2 regions of the Paenibacillus sp. J22P15 genome follow, and region 1 is predicted to be linked to the other one. Evidence: riboswitches for the same ligand, from Rfam matches in the RefSeq annotation. Region 1 holds a riboswitch; the other holds the start of a gene.
The links. A riboswitch is a leader RNA that binds a small molecule or an ion and turns the genes downstream of it on or off. The one in region 1 is predicted to bind preQ1.
Positions count from the first base shown of each region.

Region 2: another riboswitch for preQ1. It lies ahead of AC0YN6_RS12475 (queuosine precursor transporter); the one in region 1 lies ahead of queC (7-cyano-7-deazaguanine synthase QueC).

Region 1 covers NZ_JBWDNT010000004.1:129,380-138,947, forward strand. The annotation lists gene AC0YN6_RS11585 (LutB/LldF family L-lactate oxidation iron-sulfur protein) at 1-54, shown strand, start outside; gene AC0YN6_RS11590 (LutC/YkgG family protein) at 47-772, shown strand; gene AC0YN6_RS11595 (FadR/GntR family transcriptional regulator) at 910-1,605, shown strand; gene AC0YN6_RS11600 (J domain-containing protein) at 2,059-2,961, opposite strand; gene AC0YN6_RS11605 (HAD family hydrolase) at 3,151-3,813, opposite strand; gene AC0YN6_RS11610 (DJ-1/PfpI family protein) at 3,868-4,449, opposite strand; gene AC0YN6_RS11615 (hypothetical protein) at 4,603-5,124, shown strand; PreQ1 riboswitch class I at 5,250-5,293, shown strand; gene queC (7-cyano-7-deazaguanine synthase QueC) at 5,441-6,094, shown strand; gene queD (6-carboxytetrahydropterin synthase QueD) at 6,094-6,531, shown strand; gene queE (7-carboxy-7-deazaguanine synthase QueE) at 6,534-7,265, shown strand; gene queF (preQ(1) synthase) at 7,299-7,796, shown strand; gene AC0YN6_RS11640 (hypothetical protein) at 7,944-8,138, shown strand; gene thiD (bifunctional hydroxymethylpyrimidine kinase/phosphomethylpyrimidine kinase) at 8,526-9,338, opposite strand; gene AC0YN6_RS11650 (ABC transporter substrate-binding protein) at 9,370-9,568, opposite strand, start outside.
Region 2 covers NZ_JBWDNT010000004.1:302,334-311,901, reverse strand. The annotation lists gene glgD (glucose-1-phosphate adenylyltransferase subunit GlgD) at 1-408, opposite strand, end outside; gene AC0YN6_RS12495 (glucose-1-phosphate adenylyltransferase) at 405-1,571, opposite strand; gene glgB (1,4-alpha-glucan branching protein GlgB) at 1,588-3,495, opposite strand; gene AC0YN6_RS12485 (helix-turn-helix domain-containing protein) at 3,908-4,801, shown strand; gene helD (RNA polymerase recycling motor HelD) at 4,804-7,131, opposite strand; PreQ1 riboswitch class I at 7,319-7,363, shown strand; gene AC0YN6_RS12475 (queuosine precursor transporter) at 7,373-8,098, shown strand; gene AC0YN6_RS12470 (alpha/beta hydrolase) at 8,194-9,568, opposite strand, start outside.

The sequences.
Region 1 (9,568 bases):
CGAAATCGTGAGCTTGAAGAGAAGCAGGGTAAAGGAGGGCATGGTCATGGCTGATACGCATAAACAGTGGCTGGAGAAGCTTGAAGTGGAATCACGGGCGAAACAGGAGCATTTTATGAACGATATTGCTGCCAAGCTCAGACATCCAAGAATGGTGCAGAAGCCGCAGCATCCGTTTCGCGGGGCTCCTGATTTCTGGAAGGAATTTGAATGGACGGAAGAGGAACGAATTAATCAGTTTACGGACAATTTCCTCTCGGTTGGCGGTCACGTAGCCCGTCTTCAATCGATGGATGAAGCGAAAACCTTTATCGTGCAGAAGGCTGAGGAAATGAGTGCAAAATATATCATTCGTCAAAATCAACCGGAGCTTGATGAGCTCGACCTTGAAGGCTCGCTGACAAATTCGCAGGTTTCGGTTTGGAATACGGATGCTGAGCAGCATTGGCGTGCACGTGCGGCTGAAGCTGATTTTGGCATCGTGATTGCGGATCATGCGGTTGCTTATACAGGCTCAGTCACGGTATTATCAGCTCCGAACAAAGGACGGTCCGTCAGCCTGCTGCCGACTGTGCTTATCATTATTGTCCCGATTGAACGTCTGAAGACGAGACTTGGCGAAGTGCTCGTGACGTTTGATGAAGCTGGGCGCGAACAACTGCCAGCTGGTATTCATTTTATTACTGGTCCAAGCCGCTCGTCCGATATTGAGAATGACTTGACCATTGGTGTGCATGGACCTGGTATTGTATATGCGTTGTTAGTTGGTTAGCTGTGAACGTACGCGGTCTGGACTAGAAACGACACCGCTTCGTTAAAAGATATCGTATACCGTTCACGCATGGGAGGTGAGACATTATTCCGCTATTAGAAGTAGAGAAGCTGTCGAAGAGAAATCATTACGAGGAAATAACTGAACAAGTTAAGCGTCTTATTGTAGACGGCAAGCTGAAGGTCGGAGATAAGCTGCCCTCTACGAAGCAAATGTCTGAGCAATTTGGTGTTGGACGCTCTACAACCCGTGAAGCGCTTAGCGCACTGAAAGCGATGGGGCTGATCGACATTCGGCAAGGTGGAGGCTGTCGCGTTATCAGCAGCGCACCGCTCGATATGGAGCTTCCTGAGCTCGCATCGCTCCGTATGAACCGCGAAACGGTACTGGAATTGTTGGAAGCTCGTGAATCACTTGAGGTTTCGGGCGCCGCCATTGCAGCTGTGAAACGTACGGATGAGGATCTTAGACTGTTAAATCATTTAATTGAAGAGATGCAGCGAGTAGCGGGCGATGAGACCGAGGGGGAAAGGTTGGACCTTCAATTTCATTTGACGCTTGCGAAGGCGACACATAACTCGATTATGGTGCGCCTGTTTGAATCGATTATGAATCATATCGAAACGGCGATTCACGATATTAGACGGGTTGAGCTGTATGCTAGCACATCGGTAGCGGAGCGGCTCTATAATGAGCATTACGATATCGTTGAAGCGATTGAAAAGAAGGATGCAGAGCTTGCAGCGGAACGGATGAAGCAGCATTTGAAGCATATTGAGAGCATAGTGCGGAAGCATTTGGGTGAGAATGAGCATAATGAATCAAACGCATAGAGAATAGTTGGATCTCGACATGATAAATGGTCAGCTGAAATTATTCGGCTGGCTTTTTTTTATCTAAGCAACGGTGGGGAAGAGATGGCTGAGGGACTTATATCTCAAATAATGTATAAGAAAAATAATTACCTATTGCAGAAAGTACAATAGAAACCTAACATGAGTGCTTGATTGCTAAGCTACAATGCAGAAATGCAGTAGAATTAGCCCGAAAAGTGTTCATGTATGTGCGAATAAGCTATTCTATTGCACAAACTGCAGTGTGGAGATAGATAGAAAGCTGCTGGGAGGTTTCTATTGCACAAACTGCAGTGTAGCAATAGTGAGATAGCCTAGGATGCACGAACACAAGCTTCATATCATATAACAGCTGCGTCTAGATCAAAAAAAACCCGATCTCCGCACAAACCATCATCATGGCTGTTGGAATCGGGTTATTTTCTTTTCTAGCTACTCAATAGTCGCTAAATATTTTTTAATGAACTCTTTTGCTTTTTCTGGGTTTTTGCTATCCGGGCGAATGCCGATAACCATGTTTTCTTTGTATAGCGGAAGCTGAGAACTTAGGGCAGAGGCGCTTAGGTCAATACCGTACACATGCTCCTCCGTATCTTCATCAGTCTTCAGCTTCATAGCAAGTTCGTCCTTCATCAGCGGCTTTAACTCACCGTTAACGAGATCGTCCAGCGGCATAAGTACCCCCTGAATTCCGACCCACTGAAAAATGCTTTCATCCATAATATATACATCCGGGTGCTCAGTTGCTAAGACGAGCACTGCTTTCTGCAAATAGGCATATTGGGATTGTTGGTCCTTAGGTACTAAAGTTAATGTTGAAACAAACCTTTGCCATTCGGGAAACGCTGTCAAAAGAGCGGTTTCAATTGCTTCCTTCTCAGGCGCATCATCCTTCAACATGTAATTACCCATGAATGAGATGCTCAAATCGACAGGCGGCAGATTAGCAAGTCGCTCTTGCTCTTCGCGGTAGTTCATAAAGCTGATCACGCCATAAATAATAAGTGCTACTGCTGCAATTGCCCCAAGCGTGTGAAGTTTGTAATAGCGCCAGAAATGATCCATTTTCTGAGCTTGTCCAGCCATTTTCTTGAATTTTCCGTATTCTTGTTCGTTGAACGCATCCGTTAACTTACGATCCTCATAATCGAGAATTAGCCGATACGCTTGTGTAACGCTTGCAAAAGAATCATCAGAATCCCCTGCATCGTCCTTCTGGTGCTGTGTTCTAGAACGGGATTGGCGCATAAGTATCGTATAACGCTTTTCCACTTCTTCTTTGGCCGCAAGTTCTGGCAGCCCCATTGTCTCATAGGCCTTTTTTAATTCGTCCACTTGTGTCACCTCAATTAGTAAGTAGCTCCTATATGATTCCTATCTATTAGTATACGGAATTCCACGCTTAACGCAAATTTTGGCGAAAATACTCATTTGATTTCATTCAAATTTGGAATCGGCAATGCTCAGGTATCCCCTTAAAAAGAAACGCGAGAGGACAGCTTAACGGCTGTCCTCTCGCTTTTTTTAGAAAAAACCTTTGATTAATGTAGGGATCTCAAATAAATCATTACAAATAGCACCTTGATAGTTATGAGTATAGTCATTGCTTTTTAGTATCGTTCGCATCCCGACTTCATTAGAAGGAATGATATCAGCCTTCAGATTATCACCAATGAAAACGGACCGTTCAGATGAAGAATTCAAATTAGAAAGTGAAAGTTGAAAAATAGCATGATCCGGTTTTCTCAAATTGACTGCTCCTGAAATGACAATATCATCAAAAAACTCCATTATGCCAAGTGAAATAATTTTGTTTCTTTGATAAAACTCTCTGCCATTCGTAATCATACCTAATTTATAACCACTTGCCTTTAAAGTGTGAAGCATTTCATTCAAGCCCGAAAATCCGATACTGTATAAATGGAAATTACTATTTAAATCATCCAATAGTGTATTAAATAATGTTTTCTCCAGACTGAAGATTTCGATCAACTCGTTATAAACTTCCTCTTTGGGCATGACAATGTTATTTAATTGTGTGAACTTCGCAATGAAAATACTCTTGTCGGCAATGAAACGATGTAAAGAAAATTGTTTGTACTGATATTTTGCAAAGTTGATCAAAGATTGCTCTTTATCAAGCAATGTTTGGTCGAGGTCAAAGATAACTGTATCAATTGTACTCAACGTTTCACCTCCGTCTATTTTATCGATAACCGATAATGCATCACTCGTAGACGATTAATAAGTCGCTAGGTCTTCCATTTCGTAGGGATAATCCATTTGTTTTTTTATGTTTTTTACATCATGCTCCGATAAGAAAAGCCCAATGACATAAAGGCCTAAATCAATAGAAGTGGCGACGCCTCCAGCCGTAATGACATTGCCGTCTCGCACAATACGGGAGTGAATAACTTCATTGCAGTAAGGTTTCAATAGATCATAGGCGTAAGGATGCGTGGTCGCTTTTTTATTTGTCAAATAGCCAGCTGCACCAAGCAGTAATGAGCCTGTGCAAACGGAGATGAGGTATTGTGCCTGTGCTGCTTCCTTCATCCATGCTGTAAATGACTCATCATATCTCAGTGCTCTTGTTCCAAGCCCTCCAGGTATGAAGATAAGATCATACTGCGCTAGATCTGGTTTGATTTGATTGACTTTAATTGTCATGCCAAGCTCATCCGTAATTTCTTCCTGCAGTGCGCAGATATCCCAGGTGAATTGTTTCGTTGCTTCAAAATACTTAAAGCGAGTGATCACATCGTAGAAGCCTACGAAATCCAAGAAAGTTACTCCGTTAAATAAAATAAAGGCAATTTTCATCCTTGCTGCACCCCGTTTCTTTATTGCAATAATATTACAAAACCTTCCGCTGGTATAGTTCAAAACACGAAAAAAGCTAAGAAGGCTCGATTCTATTGCTCTTATCGACTACAATAACGAAGACGAGAATGTATTCAAAAGTGAGGGAAATCGATGTTTGATCCAACTGTTTATGAAAACTTGAAAGTAGCCTTCGAGAATCAGCTGTATGATTTGGATACGCTGGATCGAAAGATAGATATCATTAATCGGATAGATCGTTTGGAGCTTGCGGTTATGTCGCGCGAATTCACGCTTCAATTTAAGCTGGCTGAGTACGGAGAGGTGTCTGCAGAAATTCAGCTTACTGCGTCCCTGAAGGATTTGGCAGCTGAAATATTGGAGCTGACGGGTGAGACACCGGCATGTACGCTGCGTATACGTTTTTTCATGCAGATGATTAATGTTGCGAAGCAATGCGATGAAATTAAACAAGTGATGCAGCATATTTGGGAGCCGGATATTGAGCCTACACAAACCATTAGTTATCTATACGGTTCCGAAGCACCTGTTTATTGGAATGTTATTGAGCTGAGCTTTAGTCGTAAGATTAGCGAAGAGCAAATGGAGGACATCCCGGATCTAATCGATCATGTTCTAAGGACATTAACGAAGCTGAAGGACGTTGGCGCGTAGGCATTGCCTGTCACGTCGCAGTTAATTACTGTATGTTTCTTTAATGATGAAGCTGTGCTATAGTTTTGAGAATGAACAACTGAAGAAGAAACTCCGATGCTATTGTCTAAAGACAATATTAGCTATCGGGAGAGGTTCGCGAACTCCCTCTATAAAAAACTATGCGAAACGATTGTCCCATCAGGTGACATCGTCGTTTTCGCGTTCGGCGCGAAGCGGGTTCCACAACGCTTCGCGCCGTTTCTTTGGTTTTTTATCTACATATGAAGGATGACAAGCGATCTCGATCTTCTCAACTAAGAGAGGGAGATGCAGCATGAAAAAGGAAAAAGCAGTCGTTGTGTTCAGCGGCGGTCAGGACAGCACGACATGTTTATTTTGGGCAATGGAGCGATTCTCGGAAGTAGAGGCCGTTACTTTCAACTATGGGCAGAGGCATAAGCTTGAGCTCGAATGTGCAGCGGATATTGCCAAGGAACTAAAGATTAAGCATCACATACTGGATATGTCTCTACTTAATCAATTAGCTCCTAATGCGCTCACAAGAGAAGAGATCGCGATCGAGCAAAAAGAAGGGGAGCTTCCAACCACCTTCGTCGATGGACGTAATCTTTTATTTCTAACTTTTGCAGCGGTGCTGGCAAAGCAGCTTGGCGCGAAACATATCGTAACAGGCGTATGCGAAACGGACTTTAGCGGGTACCCCGATTGCCGGGATATCTTCGTGAAGTCGTTGAATGTGACGTTGAACTTATCGATGGATTACCCGTTTGTAATCGATACACCTCTGATGTGGCTGAATAAAGCTGAAACATGGGAGCTTGCAGCGGAGCTTGGTGCATTCGAATTTGTACGTACACGGACGTTAACTTGCTATAACGGCATAATGGCGGATGGCTGCGGAGAGTGTCCGGCTTGTCAGCTTCGTAGGAATGGGCTGGATGATTATCTGCTCAAGGTGAAGCAATGATGATGCAGCAGATTTATCCAGTAGTGCAGCATAGCTATTGTTATGAACTCAACAAAGATTTTCATTTTGCGGCGGCACACTTTGTTCCCGCTGAGGAAGCTGGTAAATGTCGAGAGATTCATGGTCATACGTACTATGCCAATGTGACGGTTGTGGGAGATGAGCTTGATGAATCAGGCTTTCTTGTCAATTTCGCGATAATTAAACGGTTGATTCATGATCGTTTCGATCATTCTTTACTTAATGATGACGAAGAAAGCTTCAGTAATGTATTGCCCGACCGTTTTCCTACGACTGAAGTGGTGGCACGAACAATTGCCGACATCGTGCAACGCTATTTAGATGGCACTGTAAATCGGCCTCAGTGTGTTCAAGTATATCTCCGAGAAACGCCGACGAGCTACTGTATCTATCGTCCGAAGCGGATGGAGGTCTAACAATGCCAGATAACAAACGAATTCCTGTTATGGAAGTGTTTGGACCGACCGTTCAGGGAGAAGGCATGGTCATTGGCCGCAAAACGATGTTCGTTCGTACTGCGGGCTGCGATTATAGCTGCTCTTGGTGTGATTCGGCATTTACTTGGGATGGCAGCGGCAAAGAAGAGATACGAATGCTGACGGCAAATGAAATTATAGATGAACTTAAAGGAATCGGCGGAAAAACGTTTGAGCATGTAACGATTTCGGGCGGTAATCCCGCGCTGCTCACTCAGCTGGACGTATTAGTGAATGAGCTTCATAAACAAAGCATCAGCGTTGCGCTAGAGACACAAGGCAGTCGCTGGCAGGATTGGTTTTGGTCAATTGATGAGCTGACTTTATCACCTAAACCACCGAGCTCAGGTATGAAGACCGACTGGTCCAAACTCGACGAAATCGTATCCAATTTGAAAAGCAAGTCAACTAGCTTTAGTTTGAAGATCGTCGTTTTTGATGATGAGGATTTGGAGTATGCGACCTATGTTCACTTACGCTACCCGATGGTTCCGTTTTATTTGCAAGCGGGCAATAGCAACTTGCAGGAAACGGAGCCGAAGCTTATGCTTCCATATTTGGTAGAGCGTTATGAGTGGCTGATTGAGAAGGTTATGCCAAACGCTGATTTAAAGCGGGTGCACGTTCTCCCGCAGCTTCATACATGGGTATGGGGGAATAAAAAGGGTGTCTGAAATATAATTAAAGTAAGAAAGGTGGAAACGAGCATGGAAGGAAGAAACAAAGAGGAGCTGAACGGTGTGACGCTGCTCGGCAATCAAGGAACGCAATATTTGTTTAACTATGCACCGGAAATTTTGGAGGCCTTTGATAATAAGCATCCGAATCGGGATTATTTTGTGAAATTTAATTGTCCGGAATTTACGAGTCTTTGTCCAATGACAGGACAGCCGGATTTTGCAACTATCTATATCTCATACATTCCCGCTCAAAAAATGGTAGAGAGCAAGTCGCTGAAGCTATACTTATTCAGCTTCCGGAACCATGGTGATTTCCACGAGGATTGCATGAATATCATTATGAATGATCTTATTGCACTGATGAATCCCCGCTATATTGAGGTTTGGGGTAAGTTTACACCACGCGGCGGCATTTCCATCGACCCTTATTGCAATTGGGGGCAGCCTGGTACAAAGTACGAGCAAATGGCGGAGCATCGGCTCATGAACCATGATTTATATCCAGAGAAAGTGGATAATCGTTAATTTTTGCTTGTACCTGAGACTAGGACAAAAGAGACATCTATGGTAGATGTCCCCTTGGTTGCCCGTCTAAGGTCTAGGTAATATCCTGCCCAGAGTCTATTTCAATTATTCTCTTTTTGTCTATACTTAAGTAAGAGATACTAGAGAATGGGTGAACCGATGATGATTAAAAATGCGATATGTATGTCAGTGCTGCTTTGCACAATAGCGTCAGCGTTAACGAACTTTGGTGTTACTCCGGTACGAGCTCTTGCAGCTCCAGGCGCATCACAAGCTGAATATAGCCGTATGAACAATGTGAATGAGCCCTTCTTGCTGCAGATGGAGCAGGAGGAAAAGTAAAAGCTATCTTCTTAAAATGTTTATGATTGGTAAAAGATATATGGAGCAGTAATTGAAAAATGGCGGTGCAAGGGGAAATCCTTGCACCGCCATTTTTTTGTTGGAACGCTTTTATTGTGAGTCAATAGGTAGGTTGTGAGTGATATTAAGTCTATCTTCTAGACCTATTTTCATCTAAAGCGCTGGTTTGGTGAGAATAGATCTATAATTTAGATCTATATTTACTGGAATGACGAATAAAAAGCCATCGGGTGGGTTTTGGGCCACATTAAGTCTAGCATCTAGTCCTATTTTTGCCAAAAGCGCTGATTTGGTGAGTATAGATCTATATTTTAGATCTATATTTCCAATCGACCTATTGTCAGGCATTCGGTATAAGATCAGCAGTCATCTTCGTGAGAGCTGCCTTTGCTTATAAGCAAAATGATTGGTTGGACCATGCCCGCCGCCGATCCCGATTTGGTCTTCAATAGCTGCTTGAATGAAGCATTTGGCTGTTCTAATCGCATCATGAACGGATTTCCCTTGAGCGACCTCTGCGGTAATAGCAGCAGAGAACGTGCAACCAGTGCCATGCGTATGCTTAGTAGCAATACGATCGCTTTCCAAATAGACGAAGCGCTCACCATCATAGATTAGATCAACAAGACGATCTCCGCTTATATCATGGCCGCCTTTTATGACAACATAACGCGAGCCCATTTGCTTTAATATCCGCGCAGCTTCCTCACGGTCACTGAGCGTACTTATTGGCATACCTGCGAGCAGCTCAGCTTCTGGAATATTTGGAGTAACAACAAGCGCGAGCGGCAGCAAATGCTTAATCAGTGTTTGAACGGCTTCCTGCTGTAGCAAGGGCGAGCCGCCTTTGGCAATCATTACAGGGTCAATGATGAGATTTTTCCATTGATATTGTTTTATTTTTGCGGCTACGATCTCGATTATTTCTACGCTAAACAACATGCCAGTCTTAACAGCAGAGGGTTCCAAATCTTCGCCAATGGAATTCAGCTGCCTTCTAATCGCTTCAGCCTCCATCGGATAGACACCTTGCACACCAAGTGTATTCTGAGCAGTCACTGCTGTGATAACGGACATTCCGTAGGTGCCGAGCTCCTGAAAGGTTTTTAAATCAGCTTGAATGCCTGCGCCTCCCCCGGAATCCGAGCCTGCAATCGTCAGTGCTTGATATCGTTTCATCGACGTATCTCCTTCAAAAGATCAGTCTTACTTACAAATTTGAAAAAGCATCCTCAGCCTTAATATTCGCTGGCAGAAGTTCATTCTCTATTAACCAATCTCGCACATTGGACCATGATGCAGGATCTTGATAACCAAAGGATTGTTCACCCGCGTCCATAAGCGGCAGCAGGATGTCTAAGCTCTTCGTTTCGATTTCCTTGTCGAGAGGGGAGGTTTGATCCTCGTGC
Region 2 (9,568 bases), 170 kb from region 1:
GACCTTCTCGAAATCGATATTGCACACCATATGGCTGCGTGTAATAACGACATAATCTAAAGATGAACGATTAAAATAATCACGCTGCTGATAGAAATGGTATAAATCCCCACGACTAATCTCCTGAATATCGTCGGTTACGGGCGGGAGCACGAATAATCCGCTTTGTCGATGCTGCAAATCCCAATGCTTGCCTGAGCCTAGATGATCCATCAGAGAGCGATATTTCGTATGAGCAAACACGGCTACCTTCGATATTCCTGAGTTCACCATGTTAGATAATACAAAATCTATTAATCGATAGCGAGCACCAAAGGGAACTGTAGCAAGGCAGCGACCCTGTGTTAAATGCTCAAGCTCATCAGTTTCATGAATTAAATTAATGACGCCCATGACTTTGTGCTTCATGAGTGCTCCACCTCCTGCAGCAAATGTTCATTCGTCACATATTGATCGACTGCGATAACAGTAATGGTATCATCATCCGGACTTCCAATCGTTACGCCCGCTTGAATGACTGCACCTTCACCAATGATAGCTCTATATATTCGCGCCCCTTCGCCTATTCTTACGTTAGGCATGACGACTGATTCTGTAATGACAGAGTTTTTTTCAGCCTTTACACCATAGAACAATACGGATCGATCAACAATGCCTTCGATCATACAGCCTTCTGTAATCAAAGCAGAAGATACCTCCGCACTTGCTCCAATATGCTGAGCTGGTTGATTTGGACTAACGGAATAAATGCGCCAATCGGAATCTGCAAGCTCCAGAGACGGCTCATCGGCAAGTAAATCCATGTTCGCTTCCCAGAGGCTCTCGATTGTTCCAACATCCTTCCAATAACCCTTGAACGGATATGAATGCAAATTTTTTCCGTCTCTCATCATGGCAGGAATGAGATCCTTGCCAAAATCATGGCTAGAGGTGCGGCTTGCCTCATCATAGATCAGATACTTTTGCAGCTCGGACCATGTGAAAATATATACACCCATTGAAGCGATGTTGCTCGTTGGGTTTTTCGGTTTTTCCTCAAAGGAAGTAATTCGATCCTCATCGTCGATGTGCATGACACCAAAACGGCTCGCTTCTTTCCAATCGACCTCGATTCCTGCAATCGTCACATCGGCACCGGATCTCTTATGGTGCTCGAGCATCAGATCATAGTCCATTTTATAAATGTGATCGCCTGAAATAATGAGTACATATTCAGGATTGTAAGGTTCGATGAAAGAGATATTTTGATAAATGGCGTTCGCTGTGCCTTTGTACCATACACCGCCCTTTTGCTTCATAAACGGCGGCAATATCGTCATGCCTCCATCACGGCGGTCAAGTCCCCAAGGACTGCCAATGCCAAGATAACGATTGAGTTCTAGCGGCTGATATTGCGTTAGAACGCCTACGGTATCAATTCCAGAATGTACACAATTACTTAGCGTAAAATCAATAATTCTGTATTTTCCGCCAAAATAAACTGCTGGCTTAGCTAAATCTTTTGTAAGCACACCCAGCCTTTTACCTTCGCCTCCTGCAAGCAGCATAGCGATCATTTCTTTACGGCCCATGGACACCAACTCCCTCTCATATTGTGGTCCCCGGATCTAAGCTGAAGATCTGGATTGTCAGGGGGGGTAAGTGAATCATAATGCTCTGATTGTGACCGTGCCAAGCGACGTTTTCACTGCTGTAGCATTGCTTTACTTGTGTGTCCGTACCGCCATATTGCTTGTCGTTACTATTTATAAAAGAGCAATAAGAACCAGGCTCTGGAACACCGATACGAAACGGCTTGTAATCATTTCTAGAGAAATTTGCAATCACGATGGAGAAATCAGAATTGCCGCGGCGGATAAAGGAAATAACAGATTGTGCTGAATTATTTACATCAATCCATTCGAAGCAATCCGCCTCACTATCTCTCTCCCAAAGCGAAGGCTGATCGAGATACATATGATTCAATGATTTCACATAATAGTGCATGCTGTGATGCAAATCGTACTCAAGCACCATCCAGTCCAGCATGTCGGCGTCCTTCCATTCATCGAACTGCCCCCATTCGCTGCCCATAAATAATAGCTTCTTCCCGGGATGAGTCATCCAAAACCCGTAAAATAACCGTAATTGCGCGAATTTTTCTTCATAGCTGCCAGGCATTTTGTTTAACAATGAGCGTTTTCCGTGTACAACTTCATCATGGGATAGCGGTAGAACGTAATTTTCTGAAAAAGCATATAGGAGTGAGAAAGTAATGAGATGGTGATGATATGGACGTGCAGCCGGATCCAGCGCCATATAGCGCAGCATATCGTTCATCCAGCCCATATTCCATTTAAAATTAAATCCGAGGCCGCCTTTGTAGGTTGGTGATGTAACAGCGGGCCATGCGGAAGAATCTTCTGCGAGCATCAAAGTATCGGGGTAATAATGAAACACTGTTTCATTGAGCTTCTTTATGAAGCGGAGAGCATCTAGGTTGTCAGGGCCGCCGAGGTAGTTGTATGTAAACATTTCAGGCGGTTTGTCCATATGTAAATTGATCATGCTGGCGACAGCATCAACACGCAAACCATCAATGTGGAATAAATCCATCCAATAAATTGCATTGGATATAAGAAAGCTAATAACTTCTTTTTTCTCAAAATCAAAAGATAACGTTCCCCAAAGCGGCTTCTCCGCACGATTGGCATCCGCACCTTCAAAAATAGGCGTCCCATCAAAAAGACGCAAGCCATGATCATCCTTGCAAAAATGTCCAGGCACCCAGTCCAAAATTACACCGATTCCAAATTGATGGCATTTGTCCACAAATTTCATTAGCTGCTTCGGTGAGCCATAACGACTCGTTGCTCCATAAAAGCCTGTAATTTGGTAGCCCCAGGATTGATCTAATGGATGTTCTGAAAGTGGCATAAGCTCGATATGCGTATAGCCCATTTCAGCTGTATAAGGAATCAAATCGTCTGCCAGTTCCTCATACGTATAATAATCCTCTTTGCCTTTGATTTTCCACGAGCCGGCATGAACCTCATAAATGAGCAATGGACTGGTGTAGGGAGGAAGCTCTCGCTTCTTACGCTGCCATTCTTCATCTGCCCATTCATAGCCGCCAAGTTCCGTGACAATGGAAGCTGTTCCCGGTCGCCTTTCAGCAAAAAAAGCATACGGATCGGCCTTTCTAATCGTTTTGCCTGCGGGTGTCACAATCTCGTATTTGTACAATTCGCCTTCACCAATACGTGGTACAAACAAGGTAAAAATACCCGTCGTACCAATCCGTACCATAACATGACGCTTGCCAATCCATTTATTGAATTCCCCAATGACACGAACGTCTGCTGCGTTCGGTGCCCACACTGTAAAGCGAACACCTTTTATACCGTCCATTTGGACAAGATGAGCACCCATAAAACGGTAACTATGGTGCGAGCTCCCTTCGTTGAATAAATATAAATCTTTAATGGATAATCCGATAGGTGCCGTTTGAACCATTCTTGGTTTCACCCCTTGTTGGATAATCAATGTCCAGTACGATATTCATCGATAAACAAATTACATTAACCACATTATACATGGTTTTGAAAAAAAACACAGTTGTTTTCATAGATTCCTACAATACCATTGCTAAGTTTAGATCATTCTAGCTGTCCTACAATAGTATCGGGAAACCGAATTAGAATAAAGTCTGCTGTAAGAGTGTTACAGCTGGTTAAGTTTCAACTAATGACATTATGCACCAAATAGGTATACATACTGCTATCAAGTTTAATTAATTAAACTCATTTTTCACTTTTTAATCATTCGCCAAAGTTTCATAATCATTGACTTGTTTGTTAAGTCCGTCTATTTTATACTTTTACTTTATTACGAGGTAATGGAATGGGCTTAAGAGGAGTGTTCCGTATTGTCGATTTATAGTCAGATTTTCCAATTAATGAATCAGCCGATGATTCTAATGAGCCAAAACGATCAAGAGGTACGCATCGTGGATACGAACCTAGCTTTTCTAAGGTTATCTGGTTATTCACTTCAAGAGCTGCAATCCAAAAAGAGCAGCTATTTGCTACATAAATATCAAATCAACATTAGGCACCCAGTTATGAAGAGCGAAGTCATTATTTATACGAAGCTAAAACGGAAAATTTCTGTACGGATTGATCTACACCCGTTGCCGAGAAGCAGTGATGAAACACACCACCACGCTTTTATCATATTCGAGGATTTAACTCCTTACAAGTGGATCGAGCAACAATCACAAATAAATAAAATATTGATTAGCGGAATTATAGACAGACATCACCATGTTTGGTTTCTAAGAGACAATCTATCTCCCTTTATGACAGAATCTTACCAACAAATGCAACACGAAACGCTGCTGCAATTCATTGCCGATACAGATCATGGGAAAATACTCAACATTATAAAAGAAGCCCATCTGCTAAAAAAAGAAAGAAGCATTACCCTTAGAACGAGCAAATTGGACGGGGTCGAGTTTGAATTGTCCGCCTCATTCACTCCTATTATCGATGGGTTTGGAGATGTATCGGAGTTTGCTTTCGTCATTTGGGATATGCGTCCTGTAGATGACAAGATAGAAGCCTCGATGAAGCTTCGAATATGGATGGCTAAACGAGATATAACCGTCGGTTACCTCTCCTCTTTAACTGGGATTTCCATTCAGACGATTTCCAAGCTGCGAAACGGAAAAATTTTGAAGCCCCAAAGACTCACAGCAGAGCTGATTGCTTCGGAGCTTCAAGTGGACGTTCATGAAATATGGTCAGAGATTAGAAGGTAAAACTAACGGACAAAGGCGGTGAGCTCCTTCGTATGGAAAAGATGGAGCTCATGCATCGCTCTCGTGCAAGCTGTATAAAATAATTTTCTTTCGCTTTCACGCCCATAATATTCATTGCTTGCATTGCTGATTACAACAGCATCAAACTCGACACCTTTGGCTAAATACGAAGGAATCACAATGATCCCTTTCTCAAACGTCACGGTTTCTTTCTCCACAAGGCGGAGTTTAGGGAAGTACGACTGCAATGAAGCATACATACGTTTGCTTTCTTCCGCCGTTTTGCAAATGACTGCAATCGAATGATATCCACTCATAACCAGCTGGTTAATTCGGTCCTGAATGCTGCTCACGAGCTGAATATCATTCTCCACTTTAGTTATGGTTGGCTCAGCACCGTCTCGATTAAAAGCCTCAATTTGATCGCCACCTTCAATCATCCGACTCGTAAATGCCACAATCGGTCTAGTTGAGCGATAGCTTCTTGTTAGTACAATCTTCTCTGTTTCTTCCTCACTGTAAAGCTCCGACAATGGCTCAAATCCATTTCCTGTCACTGCATGTGCAAATATAGATTGATTTAGATCTCCGAGCACACTCATTTTACAATTCGGAAAAATACGCTTTAAATAATGATATTGAAATGGTGAATAGTCCTGTGCTTCATCAATAAATAAATGTTTAACCAATGTGTTTGTTTGAAACCCTTCTAGCTTTTCCTTTAAATACAAATACGGTGTTGCATCCTCGTAATAAATTTCTTTATTATCTAGTTTTGCAATCGTTTGTTCGCTAATTTCTTTCCATTTATCAGGAAGATTATATTCACTTTTCTCAAATATTTCTAACCTATTCGCGTCATCCTCGAATATACGCTTATAAATGGCCGGCACATCCAAAAACATTAAACGCTTCACTCTTCTACGGAGCTTTTTGAATTTCTGCTGCACTACCATTGCTGCTAAATAATCTCTTTCTGCGTCAAAATCATTAAAGGAATTTCCCGCGAAATGTTTCTTTTTCTCGAGATCTTCAAATGCTTTCACATAGGCTTCTTGATCAAGCAGCTCAATCTCATCTTGAACCCAGTCCTGTTCGCGTTCCTCGCGGCTTAGTCTCGTCAGCTCTCTTAGCATCCATTCCGATGTAAAGCGCATACGATTGCCAATTGAGATTGAACGATCATGCGAATAAAATTGCTCTGCGATTGCTGATGCTGAAATTAAGGTGCGGCCCTTAAATGTTACCGACTTAAAGGCGAGGCCCGATTCACCTAGCTCAATTGCATAACGATCGATTAAATGCATAAATAAGAGGCTTGATTTATAAGTAATAGCAGCAATCCTAGCATCATAGCCTTGTTCCTCAACAGCTGCCAGCGTATATTCCATCTGTGAGAAAGGGTCTTCCAGCGCAAACGTTTGGCCTAGTCGGTGCTCCAAATACTGCTGATACGTCGTTTGCTGCATATTTTGCTCGCCAAGCTCAGGCAGCACCGTTGCCACATAACTGTTGAACATTGGATTAGGAGAAAACAAAACGATTTGATTGGCATTTAACCAACCGCGATAACGGTAAAGCAGATAGGCAACACGTTGGAGAGCTGCAGATGTTTTCCCGCTTCCGGCAGCGCCTTGTACGATGAGAAGTCTTGCACTTTCATTACGAATAATACGGTTTTGCTCACGCTGAATCGTAGCTACAATGCTCTTCATTTGGGCATCAGACTGCTTGCCTAGTACTTCCTGAAGCAGCTCATCACCGATTGTGACGCCTGTATCAAACATGCTGCGAATTTGGGCATCACGTATTATAAATTGACGCTTGAGCGACATATCGCCCGCGATTGACCCGCTTGGTGTTTCATATTTCACAGGTCCAGGACCATAATCGTAATAAAGACTTGATACAGGCGCGCGCCAATCGTAGATCAGGTACTCATCGCAACTTTCATCCAGCAGAGAGCCTACACCTAAATAGATCGCCTCTGATTCCGCTTGGCCTTCCTCTTGCACATCAATTCTTCCGAAATAAGGGGAATGCTCCAGCTTATAAAGTGTTTTCAGCTGTTCTTCCGCGTGCCGATGACTTCTTTCTCGCTCTGAGAGCACTTCTGCTTGCTGCTTCATGCTAGCATGCGATTCTGCTGATTCAGCCACATCCTCGAAATTAAGTGTTACATCATCCCAGAAATTACGCCGAATATCAACGATATCCTCGCGCATACCGCTAATTTGACCGCTAAATTGTTCTATGCGAGTGCGAATGATATCCGTCACTTCTTTTACACGCTGCTGCTCTTGCTCCAGCTGATCATTAGAATTAGTCACAATACCACCCCTTAGCTTATTAGTAAGGTTAACCAAGTCTTTGGCATACCATGTTTTAAAACGTATCATCCATTTTACCATCTTCTGTCGTCCAATTGATACAGCTTTGAAAAGTTATTGCCCCGCTCCATAGAAGCGTTTATAATGACAAAGGCAGAAAAACAAGTCAACATACACATCAGTCATACTATTCGCGGTTCGAAAACTCCCGCGTTAACAAAACTAGGAGGAAACATGCAATATGTTTAATTTATGGTTCGGTGCGATCTTCATGCTCGTGCATTTTTCGTTATTTCTTCTTTCCTATCGTTTTTTTGGTCGGATCGGCATTTATGCTTGGATCGGCATGGCGACAGTGCTAGCTAACATTCAAGTTGTGAAAACAATCGACATCCACGCTTTCGGCATGATCATTGCAATTACGCTCGGCAACACGATGTACGGCACAATTTATTTAGCCTCAGACCTACTTAATGAGAAGTATGGTGAGAAAGCAGCCAAAAAAGCGGTTTGGTTCGGTTTCTTTACACTTATCACTACGACCATTATTATGCAAATGGCACTTCTGTTTAATCCTTTAAACGAAGAGTTCCCGCTTCAGGTTCAAGGCGCTATGGAAACCTTATTCGGGTTAATGCCACGAATTGCTTTAGCGAGTTTATGTGCTTATTTTGTCAGCCAATTCCTAGACGTCAAAATTTATTCGACATTAAAGCGATTGTGCCCTGCTCCGAATCAGCTTTGGATTCGCAATAATGGAAGCACTGCAGTCAGTCAGCTTGTTGATACTTTTATTTTTTGCACCATTGCTTTCGCAGGTGCGCCAGGATACGACAGCAAGCTTTGGCTCTCCATTTTTCTGTCGACTTATGTCATTAAATTTATCGTATCGATTTGTTCAACACCATTCTTATACGCAGCAAGAAGCTTTACCTTTAAAGATGAAAAGGAAAGCGCAGCGAGCTAAGCTATTTCATAAGCCAAGGACGCTGCATATTCATATAAAGCTGTAAAAGCGGGATGCCTTCTGCCAGGCATCCCGCTTTCTTATTTTATCCTTACTTATGACATAAATCCGATATCATCAAGCATTACTTTACCTGGGCCATTGACGAAACGAAACGTAATTCGGCTAATCTCATCTGCTTTGATCGATAATACGTCAGAACTGAATAGCTCAAGCGGCAGCATATAGGTTTGAAATACAGGTTCAGTAGACTCCTTATATTTTTCCTCCTTTACGCGTTCCTCCAGCCACGGAATTGACATAAACGCTGTGTATGTTGGCGGAGCCACCGGCATAACCTCGTCCAGCACCAGTTCTCGGCTCTCCCCCTCAGTCGTAGTCAGTTCGATTTCAATGATTGGAAGCGGCGGCTGCTCGGGCTCCGCTACAGCATCATTTGACGATGCTGCCTTTTCTTCTTTTTCGATCAAATCACGCTCAAGATTTGCCATCGAGAATACTAGGTTGCCATCCGCTAGTGCGGCAGTTTCCTCGTTCGTTTTTGCAGTAATATCGAGTGCATACTCCGCACCAGGCTCAGACCATGCAAGCTCGATCCCTTTCGTACCTTTACTTTTCCCGTCACGGTCCTCAGCAGAAGCAATTTTCCACTCCGTCATTCCTGTAACACTGGCTTTGCCGCCGCCCTTAAGCGCATTTTTTTGCCTTCCGTCGTCATACCGAGTAATCTCATTGAACTCGGAAGATTCATAACGATTTGAATAAGCGGTATCCGGCAGCCAAGCTAATCCAGATCGATAATCTTCAAAAAGAGGCCTGTAGCCCGTTTCTCCGAGCAAGGTTGCTTGCAAGAAAGCTGATACATACACCTTGGAAATTTGACGCTGTTCGGCAGCTTTCAACAAATTTCTTCGATTTAAGAACAAACCTCCAGGTGGACGCTCATCCATTCTTCCCCAGTCTGAATTGAACTGACTATGATTGGCATCCGCAATATACAAAGCTGCCTTAAATTGATCTGATCGCTCTTCAAACTTCGTTCTGCTGTACTGGCGATCACCATAAAAATTGTTCACATCAGCATCTCTCGCACCTTGAAGCGTCAAATAATTAACATCAGTCAAGCGAGCAGATTTATCATCAACTTGCTTATCCGTTGGTGCTATTGCAACTACAGATTCGATATCAATCTCGTTTAGACTTTCCAATGATTTATCTTCTTTAAACCATCGATCTGCATCAGCTGCCATAGCAACGGCTTGTCCACCCCTGGAATGTCCGATCAAAGCGACCCGTTTGATATCTACATGTCCGCTGAAGGGATTTCCTTCTTCTTCACTGAACGTTTTAATTTGCTGCAAATGCTTAAGGAGTACCCAAGCTCGCACCTTCATATCATTATTCGGAATACCTGACCACACGGAATAGTTCAAGAAATTTTCATCCACTGAAACAGCTATTATCCCTTGA